2 regions of the Chryseobacterium sp. G0162 genome follow, and region 1 is predicted to be linked to the other one. Evidence: riboswitches for the same ligand, from Rfam matches in the RefSeq annotation. Region 1 holds a riboswitch; the other holds the start of a gene.
The links. Region 1 has a riboswitch for cobalamin ahead of EG344_RS04360 (T9SS type A sorting domain-containing protein). Riboswitches for the same ligand answer to the same signal wherever they lie in the genome.
Positions count from the first base shown of each region.

Region 1 (8,383 bases):
GCAGGCTATTTCAAGAAAGAATGGCTGTCTTTTGGTAGAAGGGTATATGGATGTGATCTCACTTCATATGTCCGGAATTGAAAACGTTGTAGCGAGTTCGGGAACTTCCCTGACTACGGAACAGATCAAACTTATCAAGAGACTTACAGAAAACGTAACGATTCTTTTCGATGGAGATAATGCCGGTATTAAAGCTAGTTTCCGAAGTATTGATATGTTGCTGACAGAAGGGATGAACATTCGTGTTCTGCTTTTCCCGGATGGTGATGACCCGGATTCTTTTGCCAGAAAACATCCGCAGGAATATGTAGAAAAATACATCGAAAATGAAGCGATGGATTTCATCGACTTTAAAGCAGAAATTCTGTTGCGGGATGTAGGAAATGATCCTATCAAAAAAGCAGAAGCCATCCGTGATATTGTAAAATCGGTTTCCTTTGTACAGAATGCACTGAAAAGAGAGGTATACCTGAAGGAGGTTTCCAATAAATTCGGACTCTCTGAACAGAGTCTTTTCAATGAACTGGATGTTCAGAAGCAGATTACCCAGAATCAGACCCATCATGTTCAGCAACAACAGAAGGAAAAAGTAGCACCAAAGCTGGAGATTGTTCCTTTGGATAAGGAAAAGGAAGATCCTTTTTTATTCGATGTTCTGTTTATGGAGAATAAACTGGTAGATCATATGCTGATGTTTGGAGATATTGTCCTGAAAAGAAGAAATGAGAATAATGAAGAGTATCAGATTACAGTCATTGAAGAGATTCTTCATCATTTTGAAGAAGAGCAGTACGCATTTTTAGTCAAAGAAAATGAGATCATTATCAATCAGGTAAGAGAGGGAATTCAGAAAGATGAGTTGAGAAGTGGAAACTTTTTTGTATCTTTTATGGACGAGGAAATTACCACAAAGGTTGTAGATGCTTTGATGCCACTGGATGAGCTGGAAAACTGGGCTTCAAGAAACATTTATCCGCCTAATTACGGGGATAAGGTGGCAGATCAGATTCAGGGTGATGTTTTACTGCATAAATACAGATATATTGATTATCTGATCACAGAAACAGCTAAGGAACTGGATCAATATAGCAATACTGATGAAGTAAAATACTATGAGCTGATTAAAAAAATCACTTTGTTGAAACAGGCTTCCATCAGATTAAGTAATATCATTGAATATTCCCCGATCAAAGGAATCTATGGGAATAGAAAAAGATAGGGCAAAGACAAAAAAGTTCCGGATTCTGTGACAAAAAGTCCTATAAAATTTTAGGAATAAATATTGTAATTTAAACGTTGAAAATAGTATTAAAATAATACATAATATAAATATGGACATTAAAAAAGAATTCAGAGATTTCTCTGTAAAACATTTAGGAAACAACGGTCTGGTTACCGATCAGTATATGGGAATGTATGGACCAACGAATCTTACTCCATACATCATGGAAGAAAGAAGATTAAACGTTGCTCAGATGGACGTTTTCTCTCGTTTGATGATGGACAGAATTATCTTTTTGGGAACAGGAATTGACGATCAGGTAGCGAATATCGTTACTGCTCAGCTTTTATTCTTAGAAAGTGCAGATCCTTCTAAAGATATTCAAATCTACATCAATTCTCCTGGTGGTAGTGTGTATGCAGGATTAGGTATTTACGACACTATGCAGATCATTAAGCCGGATGTAGCAACAATCTGTACAGGTATAGCTGCTTCAATGGGAGCTGTATTATTGGTGGCAGGAGAAAAAGGAAAACGTTCTGCACTTAAACACTCAAGAGTTATGATTCACCAGCCTTCAGGAGGAGCTCAGGGAGTTGCTTCTGATATGGAAATCAACTTAAGAGAGATGTTGAAATTGAAGCAGGAGCTTTATGATATTATCGCTCTTCATTCAGGACAGACTTATGAGTGGGTAGAGAAATCTTCCGATAGAGATTACTGGATGACTTCTGAAGAAGCTAAAAACTTCGGAATGGTAGATGAGGTTTTACAGAGATCTACAGAAAAAAAATAATTGATTGTATAATCATATTGAAAAACGCATCCAATTTGGATGCGTTTTTTTTGTTTGCCACGAATGCACGAATTGCTATAACGAAAATAACAATTGAAGACGTGATATTCCCCTCCTCCGGAGGGGTGTCAAAAATTCAAAGAATTTTTGACGGGGTGGTCCAAACCATAGCCCTTTCTACTTCTTCACAATTTTATGCACCGTAGAGCCACTTTTCGTCTTAACCTCAACCCAATAGATTCCGGTATTTAAGGCTTTAAGATTAATCTTTGTTGCCTGTGAAGTCATTACTTTCTGCCCTAAAGAAGAATAAATATTTACTTCTTTCACCTTTTCAGAACTTTCAATCTGAATAAAATCACTCGTTGGATTAGGATAAATATTGAATAAGGCCTTTTTATTTACAGAAGAGACGGATAGTGTAGCGTTACTTGCCTCAGTAGGAGTGAAAGGTCTTCTTTCTCCGAAGCTTAATCCCAACCAGCTATTGTTACTCAATTGTATCTGGCTAAGATCATTCTTTTTCTGCCAGCTGGAAAGATCTTTTCCTGTATATAATTTCCAGTTTTCTGCTCCAGAGTTGTTTCCCGTGAAGGCATTTAATGACAGACTGGAAATTTGATTATTGCCAGAAGTGAAATGGAAATATGAAGCTTGGGATTGAATTAGCTGTAAAGCCTGTGCTGCTGTTATACTGCCATTATATTGAATTCCAAAAACGAAGGAGTTGGCTTCACCATGAGAGTTATTGGTTCCAAAATCTACAACAACAAGACTTTTATTAGTTCCTGTACCAATCCAATTGGTAATTTGAGATGAGGTATACCATTGGGAGCTGTAAGCCGGTACAGGAGCTGATGGTGGAGTGTCGATTTCATCAATACCATAGGTAATACCAAACCACAATCCATCTGTTAAAGCAGTATAACCTACACCATTATTTTGATTGGACATATTCCCGGCATTGGGACCAGACCAGGTAATCCAGTAATCATCTGTACTTGGAGTATGGTTATTGTATGCGAAACTGTATAAAAACCCTGAAGGAATATCAGCCTCTATTGCAGGTTCTGCCGCCGCAATCGCATTAATCATGTCTTCCGCCATTAAATTATTACCATCAAAACGATAGCCCCACGCATAGGAGGCAGGTGTATTAGTGTCATTGAAATCGGCAATGAAGTAAGCCTTTTTGGAGCCGGTTCCTACCCAAAACTTAATGTCGTTTTCAGTGAATTGAGCAAAGAAAAACTGCATACAAAGCAGTAAGAAAAAAAGAGAGATTTTTCTCATAATATAATTAAATTAAAGTTTTATTCCCGAAACTTATTTATTGACAGGATGATTTTTCATCCTGAAATTAAATGGGTATTTAAGGCAGGTCTCCTGGCTCGCATCCTATAGCCAACCTTCCCGGATGTTGATCCAGTGGTATAATTAATAGCTATAGGTAAAAACAGCTTACAGTTGCGGGTACAGCTCAAGATTTGAATAATATTCTCACTTGATTCCCTATTGTGAACAGTGTTCAACCTTAAAAACGGTGCAAATATATCATATAAATTTTTGATGTCTGTTTTGTGAATTACATAGCAATGTTCAGTTTTTTCTGATGTTGAATTGTATTTTTAATAATGGGTTTTATTGATTGATAATGAATTGGGTTTTAATTTTGGGTTTTCGAAGTTAAATTTCAATTTTTATTGTTTATATTGAATTCATCTCAAGGTTATATTGTTAAAATACAATTAGCATTACATTTAAGATCAGTTTATAATCAAGTTATACTTTCGCGCCATAAAAGTTAATATGAAAAAACTACTATTATCTGCTTTGATGATGGCTTCATTATGGTCATGCAGTAAAGATGATGACAACAATGTAAATAACCAGGATATTAATTATTCTAAGCTTCCTCAGGAGTTTCCGTTTTCAAAAATGGCAACAATAAACGGAGTGGATGTTATTAATGGCGGATTTGGATCCGGCGCAGCCGCCCATCCTACAAGAAAAGGAGAATTTTATGTCATTACAGACCGTGGCCCGAACACAGATTACCTAAGTGGGAAAAAGTTTTTAACCCCCAATTTTACACCAACGATAATGCATTTTAAAATTAATGCAGAAGGGAATGTGGAAGTCATTAAATATATTAAACTTAAAAACCCATCCGGTCAGCCTATTACAGGACTTCCAAATCCTGTAGGAATGGGAAGCACGGGAGAAGTGGCTTATGATGCGGCTGGAAATATTCTGGGTACGGATAAATATGGTTTAGACAGTGAAAGTATTGTGGCAGCACCCGACGGGACATTCTGGGTTTCTGATGAATACGGACCACACATCGTTCATTATAACGCTGATGGAGTAGAGTTAGAAAGAATAAGTCCGATTGGGGTAAATACAGGAAACAGAAAACTACCTGCAGTGTTAGCTAAAAGAAGAGCGAACAGAGGGATGGAAGGCCTTTGTATGACTCCGGACGGAAAAACACTGGTAGGAACCATACAATCGATGATGTTTGTTCCTTCAAAGGCGCTGGCAACGAATACAACCTTAACGAGAATCGTAACTTTCGATATCAGTACGGGGCAAACGAAACAATATCTATATAAACAAGATGGTGGAGCTTCCGATTCGGTTTGTGATATTACAGCATTAGGCAATAATGAATTCCTTGTCATTGAAAGAGATGGTAATTTCGGAACACAGGGCGGAATTAAAAAAGTATACAGAATCAACCTAAGTGATGCAACAGATGTAACCGGAACCGACCTTGCAGCGGTAGATGGGATGAAGGTAAACGGAAAAGCCCTGGAGCAGTGTACATGGGATGAGCTTACCAAAGCAGGAATTAAACCTGTTTCAAAAAAAATAGCCGCAGATCTGGTTGCAAAATTAGGATATGAACATGATAAATTTGAAGGGATTGTTTATTTAGGAAACAATAAACTAGCTGTTTTCAATGATGATGATTTTGGGGTGGTAGATGATGGAAACGGAAATCCTAAAGCGAAGATACTACCTAAAACGGGGAAGGTAGACAAGGGAACTATGTATATAGTCGATATTCAATAATTAGATTTTTTTAACGGAAAGCGGCGGGATTTATCCCGCCGCTTTTTATTGTATAGATTAATAGAAATGGACTTTATCCTGTTTTAATAAGAATAGATCTTCCAGAATCTTTGTCATTCCGTCGGAATCTAAAACGGAATGTTTAGAATAGCTGTGTAGAGATTCTTCCTTCGTCAGAATGACAAACTGTATGGTTATTTTTTAGTTTTTAAATTGAATGTTTGAAGAATATATTCAATAGAAACGGGCTTTAGCCCGTTTACATGATCAGTGAAATTTCCATTGGCTTTAGCCAAAACCTAAAAAAGCCCCTACAATTATCTTCCAAGAGTTTTATTTTGCAGAATCTTTGTCATTCCGTCGGAATCTAAAACGGAATGTTTAGAATAGCTGTGTAGAGATTCTTCCTTCGTCAGAATGACAAACTGTATGGTTATTTTTTAGTTTTTAAATTGAATGTTTGAAGAATATATTCAATAGAAACGGGCTTTAGCCCGTTTACATGATCATGAAATTTTCCATTGGCTTTAGCCAAACCTATAAAAGAAGCCCCTGAAAGTAATTCTCAGGGGCTTTTGTATATATATTGTTCTTCTCAATATTAATTGAAAGCCTCAATAATCTTAGAGAAATCCTCCAATTTCAAAGCAGCACCTCCAATCAGACCTCCGTCAATATCAGGCTGAGAGAAGATTTCTTTCGCATTATCAGGTTTCACAGAACCTCCGTAAAGGATGGAAACCTCATCAGCAACCTCTTGCCCATATTTAGCAGCAATGATATTTCTGATGTGTGCATGAATTTCCTGAGCTTGCTCCGGACTTGCTGTTTCTCCTGTTCCGATAGCCCAAACCGGTTCGTAAGCAATAACTACTTTTTTGATCTCTTCAGCAGAAAGCGTGAAAAGAGCTACTTCAGTCTGGTTTTTCACCACTTCAAGGTGTTGTCCTCCTTTTCTTTGTTCAAGAGTTTCTCCGTTACAATAGATTGGAGTAAGACCTCTATCTAAAGCTAATTTTACCTTTCTGTTGCAATGAGAATCTGTTTCTCCGTGGTATTGTCTTCTTTCAGAGTGACCGATTAAAGAACCTGTTGCATCGATAGATTCCAGCATATCCGCAGAAATTTCTCCTGTGTACGCTCCGCTTTCGTGCTCACTCATGTCCTGAGAAAATACCCCGATCTCATCCTTTTCAAAGATGTCTTTAGCCATCATTAAGTATAATGAAGGAGGAGCGATCCAAACCTCACAGTTGGTAGCATTGTTGTTTTTATAGCTTAGCAATTGAATCATTAATTGTTGTGCATCAATTACATTTTTGTTCATTTTCCAGTTGCCTGCAACTATTTTTCTTCTCATAATTATTTTTTATTTAATCTTCGTTTATTTTTGTATCAATAAAAGTATAGGTAGTGTCTTTTTTACCCATCGTTTCAATAGATTGAAACTCAACATCACCAGTAGGTAGTACTTTATAATTATAGATATCAGTAACATTATCAGTGTTATGAAGTTCGTAGTACTTTCCATCTTTAGTCCACCAGCTACCGTTTTCAGTATTCTGTATTACTTCACCATCCTGATTAATGGCTACGAACATTAAGATGCTTTTACCTTTTTCAAGTCTACATGATACCCAATATTTTGAAAGCCCTTCTTGTTGCTGGTTTACCTCAGAACCTTTATAACATCCCATTACTTTTGGATCGTATTCCTTCTTTTGTGCAGTGAGCCCCATTGCAATGGAAAACAGAGCCAAGACTAGTATTTTTCTCATTTAGATTATTTATTAATTCCTTCCAATTTAAACATGAAAGCATAGACCAAAGCAATATCCTTCAGATAATCAAATCTTCCGGAAGCTCCTCCGTGACCGTAATCCATGTCTGTTTTTAACAATAAAACATTTTTATCTGTTTTCATATCTCTAAGTTTCGCCACCCATTTTGCAGGTTCAAAATATTGCACCTGAGAATCATGAAGACCTGTTGTTACCAATAGATTCGGATAGTTTTTCTTTTCTATATTTTCGTAGGGCGAGTATGATTTCATATAGAGATAAGCTTCCTTGTTGTTTGGATTACCCCATTCGTCATATTCGTTGGTTGTTAAAGGAATACTTGTATCAAGCATGGTGTTAATAACATCTACAAAAGGGACCTGTGAAATAACACCGTTCCATAGGTTAGGGCTCATGTTAGCTACAGCTCCCATTAAAAGACCTCCGGCACTTCCTCCCTGAGCATATAAGTGTTTAGGAGAGGTGTATTTCTCTTTTACAAGATATTCTCCGGAATCAATAAAGTCGGTAAATGTATTTTTCTTTTTCATCATTTTCCCGTCTTCGTACCATTGTCTTCCCATTTCCTGTCCTCCACGGATGTGAGTAATAGCATAGGCAAAACCTCTGTCTAAAAGGCTTAATCGATTGCTGTTGAAGGTAGCATCCATAGAGCTTCCGTAAGAGCCGTAAGCATACAGTAATAACGGACTGTTACCATCTTTCTTGAACCCTTTTTTATAAACAATTGAAATAGGAATCTTAGTTCCGTCTTTTGCCGTGGCAAAAAGTCTTTCAGTAGTATAGTTTTCTTTATTATAACCGCCAAGAACTTCCTGTTGTTTCAGAAGAGTTCTTTTTCCGGTCTTTAAGTCTTGTTCATACTGAGAACTTGGAGTAATCATGGAAGTATATCCGAAACGGAAATTATCTGTGTTATACTCAGGATTTCCTGATGGATAAACAGTGTAAGCAGCTTCATCAAATTTCAGAAAATCTTTTTTACCTGTTTTTCTATCATAAATCACTAATTGAGCAAGCCCGTTTTGTCTTTCACTGAACACCAGATAATTTTTAAACTCGGAAATTCCTTCCATCAGAACCTCTTTTCTGTGGGGTATAAAATCTTTCCAGTTCTCAACACCTGTTTTGTTTAAAGGAGTTTCTACAACTTTAAAGTTAAGAGCATCCTTATTGGTGGTGATCAAAAATTTATCTTCCAGTGGAGTGACCTCATACAGGACATCTTTTATTCTAGGCTGGAAAACCTTAAATGTTCCATTGGCATCATTGGCATCAAGATATCTTGTTTCGGAAGAAGTAGTAGCTTGAGAATAGATCATGATGAATTTCTCATTCTTGGATTTTCCTACACCAATATAGTTGGTTTTATCCTTTTCCTCATATACAAGGACATCCTTTGAAGAATCAGTTCCCAGAGTATGTCTGAAAATCTTCTCCGTTAAAAGAGTTTCAGGGTTTTTGGAAGTATAAAATATTGTTTTG
Region 1 covers NZ_CP033922.1:944,093-952,475, reverse strand. The annotation lists gene dnaG (DNA primase) at 1-1,219, shown strand, start outside; gene clpP (ATP-dependent Clp endopeptidase proteolytic subunit ClpP) at 1,332-2,018, shown strand; gene EG344_RS04360 (T9SS type A sorting domain-containing protein) at 2,196-3,311, opposite strand; cobalamin riboswitch at 3,377-3,570, opposite strand; gene EG344_RS04355 (esterase-like activity of phytase family protein) at 3,828-5,096, shown strand; gene tpiA (triose-phosphate isomerase) at 5,698-6,456, opposite strand; gene EG344_RS04345 (hypothetical protein) at 6,470-6,874, opposite strand; gene EG344_RS04340 (S9 family peptidase) at 6,880-8,383, opposite strand, start outside.

Region 2 (8,383 bases), 1.4 Mb from region 1:
GCAAAAAATATTATATTTCTAATCAGTGATGGAATGAGTCTGGGAACACTTTCAATGGCAGATCTTTATTCCAGAAATATTTTAGGAAAAGAAAGTCATTGGCTCAGTTTATATCATCAGAAAAAAGTTTCACGGGCACTAATGGATACTGCTTCTGCCAGTTCTGTTGTAACAGATTCTGCTGCCGCCAGTTCCGCTTTCGGAGGAGGAATAAGGGTACAGAACGGAGTATTAAATATGGGTGCTCATGGAGAAACCCATATTCCAATATGGCAAAAATATAAAAAAGCTGGAAAAAAAATTGGCTGTGTAACTACTGTAACCATTACGCATGCCACTCCTGCAGGTTTCTGCGTCAATTCAGCCAAAAGAAATGCAGAACCTCAAATTGCTGAAATGTATGCAGAACTGGGAATAGATGTTCTGATGGGAGGAGGAGATGAGTTTTTTAATCCACTAAAAAGAGAAGACCAAAAAGATCTCTATTCTGTTTACAGAAAAAAGAAATATCAAGTTCTGAAAAATCGTGCCGATCTAAAAACGATTAAAAAGGGAGACAAAATATTAGGAATCTTCAATACAGGAGCTTTGCCTTACAGTATTGACAGGGCTAATCTTTCTGAGTTCGAGAATACTCCGAATTTAGCAGAGATGACAGGAGCTGCTATTGATCATATGAAGGATCATCCGGAAGGTTTTGTTCTTCAGATAGAAGGTGGAAAAGTGGACTGGGCTGCTCATGCCAACGATATTGCTGCACTGATTCACGATCAGTTGGCATTTGACAATGCCGTGAAAACAGCAATAGATTTTGCTGAAAAAGATGGAAACACCTTAGTCATTATCACAACAGATCATGGAAATGCTAATCCGGGAATAATTTATGGGAATAAGGCAACTCAAAACTTTAATAGTATTTCATCCTATCAATATACCAATGAATATATTCTGAATAAAATCCATAAAGACCATTCAGTCAAGGATATAAAAGACTGGATATATGAAGCTAACAAACTGACATTAAGCGATGATGAAGCCAAACACTTGCAAAGTTTTTATAACGGACTCGAAAAAGAAGAAGGACTTTATAATTATAAGAAATTACCGTTCAAACTTTATTCAGAAATTCAGAAAAGCCGGAATTCAGTAGGCTGGATCAGCATGGATCATTCAGGAGATTATGTGGAAGTAGCAGCCTACGGGCCAGGAAGTCAGCTTTTACAGCCTTATATTAAAAATACAGATCTTCATAATCTAATGCTGGAAGCATCTCCTATATAATATAACGAGAAAGTATTTTCATATCATATTAACATTTTTATTTGGTTTTAAAACAGGCTCTCCAATTTAATTTGAAGAGCCTGTTTATTTGTCATGTTATTACATCATTTATTTCGAAGATTTTCTACGACGTGTAGACACTTTTTTATCCAATTCTTTGATGTCCTGTCTCAATTCCCTGAACATTTCTTTGAAATTGTAGCTTTCATAATCTCCCGGTTCAAAATCTTCCGGAAAAATTCCTGAGGCATACTGCCAGATTTCTACAATATCTTCAAACGCAATGTCATAAGGTTCATAGAAAGAGTTATCTGCACTTACACAGATCGCATTTCCTTTATGTTCCTTAAAACGTTTATAGGTAATCCCATCGTTTTGAGTAATAAAAACATAGGTTTTTCCAGGTTTCAGTTCGTCAATTCCCTCTACATATTTTCCCACAATATAAGAACCGTTTCTGAATGGTGGCATCGAATCTCCGTCTGCCGGAAATGCTCTGTATTTTCCATTATTTAAAAAGGGTAGGGCAATGCGTTGAAGGCTTTCAATATATCCCACATCACTGTATCCTTCCAGATACCCCATAGAAGCTTTCTGGGGAATGATTTCGATGGTATCATTTCCAAGATCATCCACAGCTACTGGCAGAACGATTCTATTATCCGGAAGCTTCAGCATATCCTCTGTTGAATACTTTTGGAGATCCACAGACAATAACAGATCTATACTGACATGAAAATATTTGGATATTTTAACAAGAAGCTCGATAGGAGGTTCTGAAATTCCATTTTCGTATTTAGAATATCTCACTCGGGAGATTGTAAGATCATCAGCTACATTTTGTTGAGAAACCTTTCTCTTGGCTCTCAGAGAGCGTATATTATTTGAAAAAATTGACATTGATAGAAGTATGTCCACAAAAATACGAATTTTGCCTCCTGTTATCAATAATAAAGAAAGCATTTACCACAAAACTTGGAGAATTTTATCATTTGTTAACTATAGACACTAAAATCGACAGATAAAATATCTGTTTTTAATGGCTAATCCCTTGTTTTTATCCTGAAAAAACTCATTTTGACAAATTTTTAATATTAACCCAAAAAAAGTTCGGTTATATTGAAAATATTAACTCTACTATTTAAAATTTGAGATATGTTTTTTAAAATTTAGTAAATCAATCAGATACAAACAAAAACGACATTACTAAAATTATCCATTTATATTAACGAAATATTAAATAATAAAATTGTTTAATTATTTTATTCAAAATAATATAAGTTTATTATTATTTATCATATATTTGTGATGTATTAATCATATAAAATTTTAATCATGAAAAATTTCAAAAAACTAGACAGAAACGAACTAAAATCTATTTCAGGAGAAGGATTACTTGATCCAATTGGAGGATTAATCGGTGGTCTAGGTGGCGTTGTTGGTGGCGTTATCGGAGGAGTAGGTACTATCGTTGGCGGTGTTGTTGGCGGTGTAGGTTCTACAGTAGGTGGTGTTATCGGCGGTGTTGGTACCGTTGTAGGAAACGCTTTATGCCAAACACAGTGTGTCGTTAATGGTGTAATCCACATCAAATTATTAGAGTGTGGTTCTACTTGCTAATCAGCAGCTCCATTAAAAGTTAAAAAAGTATGCCGCTCTTTTCAGAGCGGCTTTTTTATTTTAATAAAAAATAATATCAATAAACATCAATACATACCTATCTATCCTCTAGTTATTTAGCTTTAATTTCATTTATACATCTGTAAATCATTAAAGCAACTTTGTTGCATTAATAAATTTAATTATCTAGATTTGCCTGATAATTAAAGTAACATGCACATGAAAAAGACCCTTTATTTTTTGATGGGAAGCTCTCTTATCTACCCATCACTACTGAAAGCGCAGAAACTTAATCCTGAAAAAAAGAATGTAAAAGACATAGAGTCTATACAAATACAAGGAAAAACGGATTACAACAGTGTAAATATTTCGAGGAAGAAGCTGGATTTTATTCAATCCAATACTTTGGGGGAAACCCTGAGAAAAATCCCAGGTATCCAAAATTCCGGGTATGGCCCTAACTCTGGTGCTCCGGTTATCAGAAGCCTCAGCGGAAATCGTGTAAAAATACTGGAAAACGGAGTTGCAGTAAACGATCTTTCCGGGATAAGCCCAGATTTTAATACTGATATTGAAATGAACAGTGTTCAAAACATTACTGTTTATAAAAACTCCGCATCAGTCCTTTATGGAGGGAAAGGTATTGGAGGAGCTATCGATATTGAAACAGATTATGTTCCCCGTCAATTGCCCAATAAAACAATCAATTTTCGTGGACTCCTTGAGGGCGGAAGTAATAGTGGACAAAAACAGGCATTTTCAGCAAAAGGAGTTATCGCAAAAAACTGGGTATGGACGGTGGGAGCAGCCAACCAAAAACAAGAAATTGTAAGAATTCCCGGAAAATCTAAGGACAGCAGATGTTATGATCCCTCATTAGTAGGCTTCAACAGCATTTTGCAATCTCTTTGCCAGATAGAAGTAGATTCAAGGCACGTACTCAACAAAAGTCTCTTTCCATATATCAGTCAGTTTGCTATAGATCATATGATAGAATACGAACTTTCAGAAGGAGACCTATACACATTCAGTCCTACCTATTATAATCCTTCAGATAGTAAACATTATCCCAACCCAAAGAATCAACTGTATGTTTCCGGTCAGGATCCTGTAAAAGACCGCTATAAAGATGAAGTTAATAATATCAGAGATTACGTTCAAACAAAAGATGGAGAAATCCCCAACAGCCATTCGGAAAGCAATTCTTTTTATGTTGGAACAAGTTATATAGGAAAATCATTCTATGTAGGTGGAGCTTATCAAAACTCTTATTCATATTTTGGTGTTCCTGGCTATACTCTTCCCAAAATGCAGCAGCACACTCACGGAAAGCCTCAACCTAAAATAGAGTACCGACCTATCAATATCAGGAGTTTATCTCATAAAGCAATGTTTGAGTCCGGTTATCAATTTACAGGTTTCCCAATTTCCAGTATCAAATTAAATTATATGGGAGTATTTTCAAAAAACGCTGAACTTATTGATCGCCAGCGGGCCAATCAGTTTGAAGTGAATCAGCATAATGGGCGTTTGGAAATTGTACAACAAAAACTGAAATTCCTCAGTGGAACCACAGGTCTTGACGTTCAATATAGAGATATGACAGGAGATGGGAAACAGAGATACCTACCCAATACGATAAGCCGCGAAATCGGAATATTTACGATGCAGCATCTTGATTTCAACAGTGTTCAACTGGATCTAGGTTATAGGAATGACCATGTTCAGCGCAGAGCAGATACAGATAAAAAATACGTAAGAAGCCGTGGCCTTTCAGGAGGAAACCTCAGCGACAGGGATTTTACGCTTCACCAGCTTCATACTTCAGCACAGTGGAATATCTTTAAAAAAGCTTACTTAAAAGCCCAGTATAATCACTCCGAAAGAGCCCCGGAAGTGAACGAACTTTACGCAGGGAATAATCATTTCGCGATCCTGACGGAAGAAAACGGTGATGACAGACTAGATAAAGAAATAACAAAAACTGTAGAACTGGGAGCCGGAATCAATCTGAAAAATCTTCGTGTATCTGCTAACTGGTACCATACTTCCTATAAAAATTATATTTATCTCGCTCACACCGGAATTTCCCGGGAAGTTTTCCTGGTTAAAGAATGGCGTTCTGATGATACTGAAATCAACGGAGTTGAAGCAGAAGCTGCTTACAAAGTTGATCTTAACAAAATAGGAAAATGGGAAATAGGAGCTTATTATGATCTGGTAAGAAACATCAGTGTTGCAGACAGCTCAATAAGAAAATGGAGCGATGGTGATTATATGCCGAATATGCCTACCAGCCGTTTTGGATTTAATCTTGAAGGTAATATACAGAATTTCAGTATTAATATTGGTTTTGACCATTATTTAAAACAAAAATACTTAGGAAAGAATATTAATCCTGAACTTCCAATGCCTGCATTTTCATTGCTTAATGTCCGCGTTTCCTATAAAGACGATAGCTTAGGAATAGGAAATTTGGAATATTATATCGTAGGAAACAATCTGTTGAATTCTGAAGCAAGGCTTCAAAACTCACAACTAAAGTTCCTAAGTCCGCTACCAGGCATTAATATCTCAGCCGGAATAAAAATAACAATATAATCTATATTTTGGGGCAGAACATTTGTAAAACATAACTATTATTTACTGTGTATGCCCCAATTTTAATTCTTGCAACAGTGTGAAATTCAATGTCTAAATTTTTAACGGATACCTTTTTATAAAGTTATCCCTTGATTATTCTTTACTTCAGCCATTACAAATGTGCTATGGGTACTCCCTATAGAATCTACAGAGCCTAGCTTATTGAATACAAAATCCTGATAATGTTTCATATCCCGAACCTGAACCTTTAATAAGAAATCAAAATCTCCGGAAATATTGTAACATTCTGCCACTTCCTGAATTTCCAGAATTTCTTTTACAAAATCATAACCTACGGACCGATCATGAATTTTTAATTTGATCTGGCAAAACACCGTAAATCCACGATTAAGCTTTTCCGCATCCAGAACCGCCACATATCTTTTCACGAAACCTTCCTGCTCAAGCCTTCTTACCCGCTCAAAAACAGGAGATGGAGATAGATTAACTTCCTTTGCCAGCTCTTTAACTGTCAGTTTTGCGTTGTTCTGAAGCAGTTTCAAGAGTTTTAAATCCTTATCATCGAGTTGTTCCACAGAATATTATTCTTTTAGAGTTTAAAATCATCCAAATTTACAGAATTATATTCTATATAATATAATTTAAAAAGTTTAATTAACCGAATAAATTACTTTTAATTGCTATTATATTCTGTTTTAATAATTTTACACAAAATTAAAATCTTTTATCAGGCTTGATATTGATAAAAGATCAGTTCTTTACAATCTTCATCAAACAGGAAAGGTTTTACTTAAGGTAAATTAATAGGGAATCGTGTGAAAATCACGAACTGTCGCGCAACTGTAAGTAACACACCAAAGGTTTCTGTCCTTGGATATCCACTGCCAAAAGCGGGAAGGATGACAGAAACCGTTACAAGTCAGGAGACCTGCCTTTACTGAATTGACAATGCTTTCGCGATCTGAAGCTTTTGAGTCATACAGATGATATATTGCAGTACATTTTATCTCCGGATGAAGTAGTACCATGCATTTGTATCATTGATTTTCAAATTTTTCTATCCTAGCAAGCATTCCGAAGCATGAAAAGAGCATTTAAAATAAGTTTAATTTAAAATTTGTAAAAATGCAAACTCACATTCTGGGCTACCCGCGTATTGGTAGCAAAAGAGAACTTAAAAAAGCCTGCGAACAATATTGGTCAGGTAAAATTGTTTTGGAAGAACTTCTTACCGTAGGAAGAAACATCTGCAGTCAAAACTGGAACCTTCAGAAAGAAGCCGGAATTGATCTTATTCCATGTAATGATTTTTCTTATTACGATCAGGTTCTGGATATGAGTCTGGTAGTAGGCGCTATTCCAACGCGCTATCATGAAGTAGCCCTGAAAAAAAACAATTCTGAATTGGATCTTTATTTTGCCATGGCAAGAGGATACCAGAAAGATGAATTAGATATCACAGCCATGGAAATGACCAAATGGTTTGATACCAATTATCACTACATCGTTCCTGAATTTTATAAAAACCAGCAATTCAAACTTACTTCAGATAAGATTTTCAATGAATTTGCAGGCGCCAAACAGGCGGGGATCAATGCAAAACCTGTGATTATCGGTCTCGTTTCTTATCTGCTTTTAGGAAAAGAGAAAGAAGAAGGATTTGATAAACTGGATCTTGCCCACAATCTTCTTCCGGTCTATGTTGAGATTATCTCAAAACTACAAAGCCAGGGCGCTCAGTGGATTCAGTTTGATGAACCCTTTTTAGCATTAGATATCAATGAAAAAGCAAAAGAAGTCTATACTTTTGTGTATGCTGAACTTAGAAGACAGTTTCCGAAGCTTACATTCATTGTAACCACTTATTTTGAAGGATTAAAGAATAATTTAGCTCTTGCCACATCACTTCCTGTAAATGTTCTGCATATTGATCTGGTAAGAAATCCTGAACAACTCGAAGATGTTCTTCATTCTATTCCTGAACACCTGAGTCTGTCTCTTGGAATCGTAGACGGAAGAAACATCTGGAAAAATGATTACGAAAACTCTCTATCCTTTATTAAAAAAGCAACCGAAACACTGGGATCTGAAAGAGTTTTAATCGCTCCGTCATGCTCCCTGCTTCATTCACCATGTGATTTAGACTTTGAAACCAGCCTTAATGCTGAAATCAAAAACTGGCTCGCTTTCGCAAAACAAAAAGTAAAAGAAGTGGTTACCCTGAAAGAATTAGCTTCAGAAACTTCTGATGAGAATATTCTTCAGGATTTTGAAGAAAATAAAAAAGCGGTTTCAGATAGAAAAACATCTTCATTGATCCATAATGAAAATGTAAAACTCAGAGCGAATGCCGTGACTGAGAAAGATTCACAAAGAAAAAATTCTTTCCATATCCGTAAAGAAGAGCAACAAAAAGCATTGCAGCTTCCTTTATTTCCCACTACAACCATCGGATCATTTCCACAGACAGCAGAAGTAAGAACCTGGAGGGCAAAATTCAAAAAAGGAGAACTGACTACAGAACAATATGATGCTCTATTAAAAGAAGAAACCCAAAGAACCATCCGTTGGCAGGAAAGTATCGGAATAGACGTTCTTGTACATGGAGAATATGAACGTAATGATATGGTGGAATATTTCGGAGAGCAACTGAAAGGATTTACCTTTACTAAAAACGGCTGGGTACAAAGCTATGGAAGCCGTTGCGTAAAACCTCCGATCATCTTCGGAGATGTTTCCAGACCTGAACCTATGACCGTATACTGGTCTCAATATGCTCAGTCTCAAACCAATCAATGGGTAAAAGGAATGTTAACAGGTCCTGTAACCATATTACAATGGTCATTTGTACGCGATGATCAGCCCCGTTCTGAAACTT
Region 2 covers NZ_CP033922.1:4,864,904-4,873,286, reverse strand. The annotation lists gene EG344_RS21830 (alkaline phosphatase) at 1-1,281, shown strand, start outside; gene EG344_RS21825 (XRE family transcriptional regulator) at 1,390-2,181, opposite strand; gene EG344_RS24100 (bacteriocin-like protein) at 2,617-2,901, shown strand; gene EG344_RS21815 (TonB-dependent receptor) at 3,121-5,502, shown strand; gene EG344_RS21810 (Lrp/AsnC family transcriptional regulator) at 5,619-6,080, opposite strand; cobalamin riboswitch at 6,270-6,456, shown strand; gene metE (5-methyltetrahydropteroyltriglutamate--homocysteine S-methyltransferase) at 6,631-8,383, shown strand, end outside.
Region 2: it holds a riboswitch for cobalamin, as region 1 does, so the genes downstream of both, metE (5-methyltetrahydropteroyltriglutamate--homocysteine S-methyltransferase) here and EG344_RS04360 (T9SS type A sorting domain-containing protein) in region 1, are expected to answer to the same signal.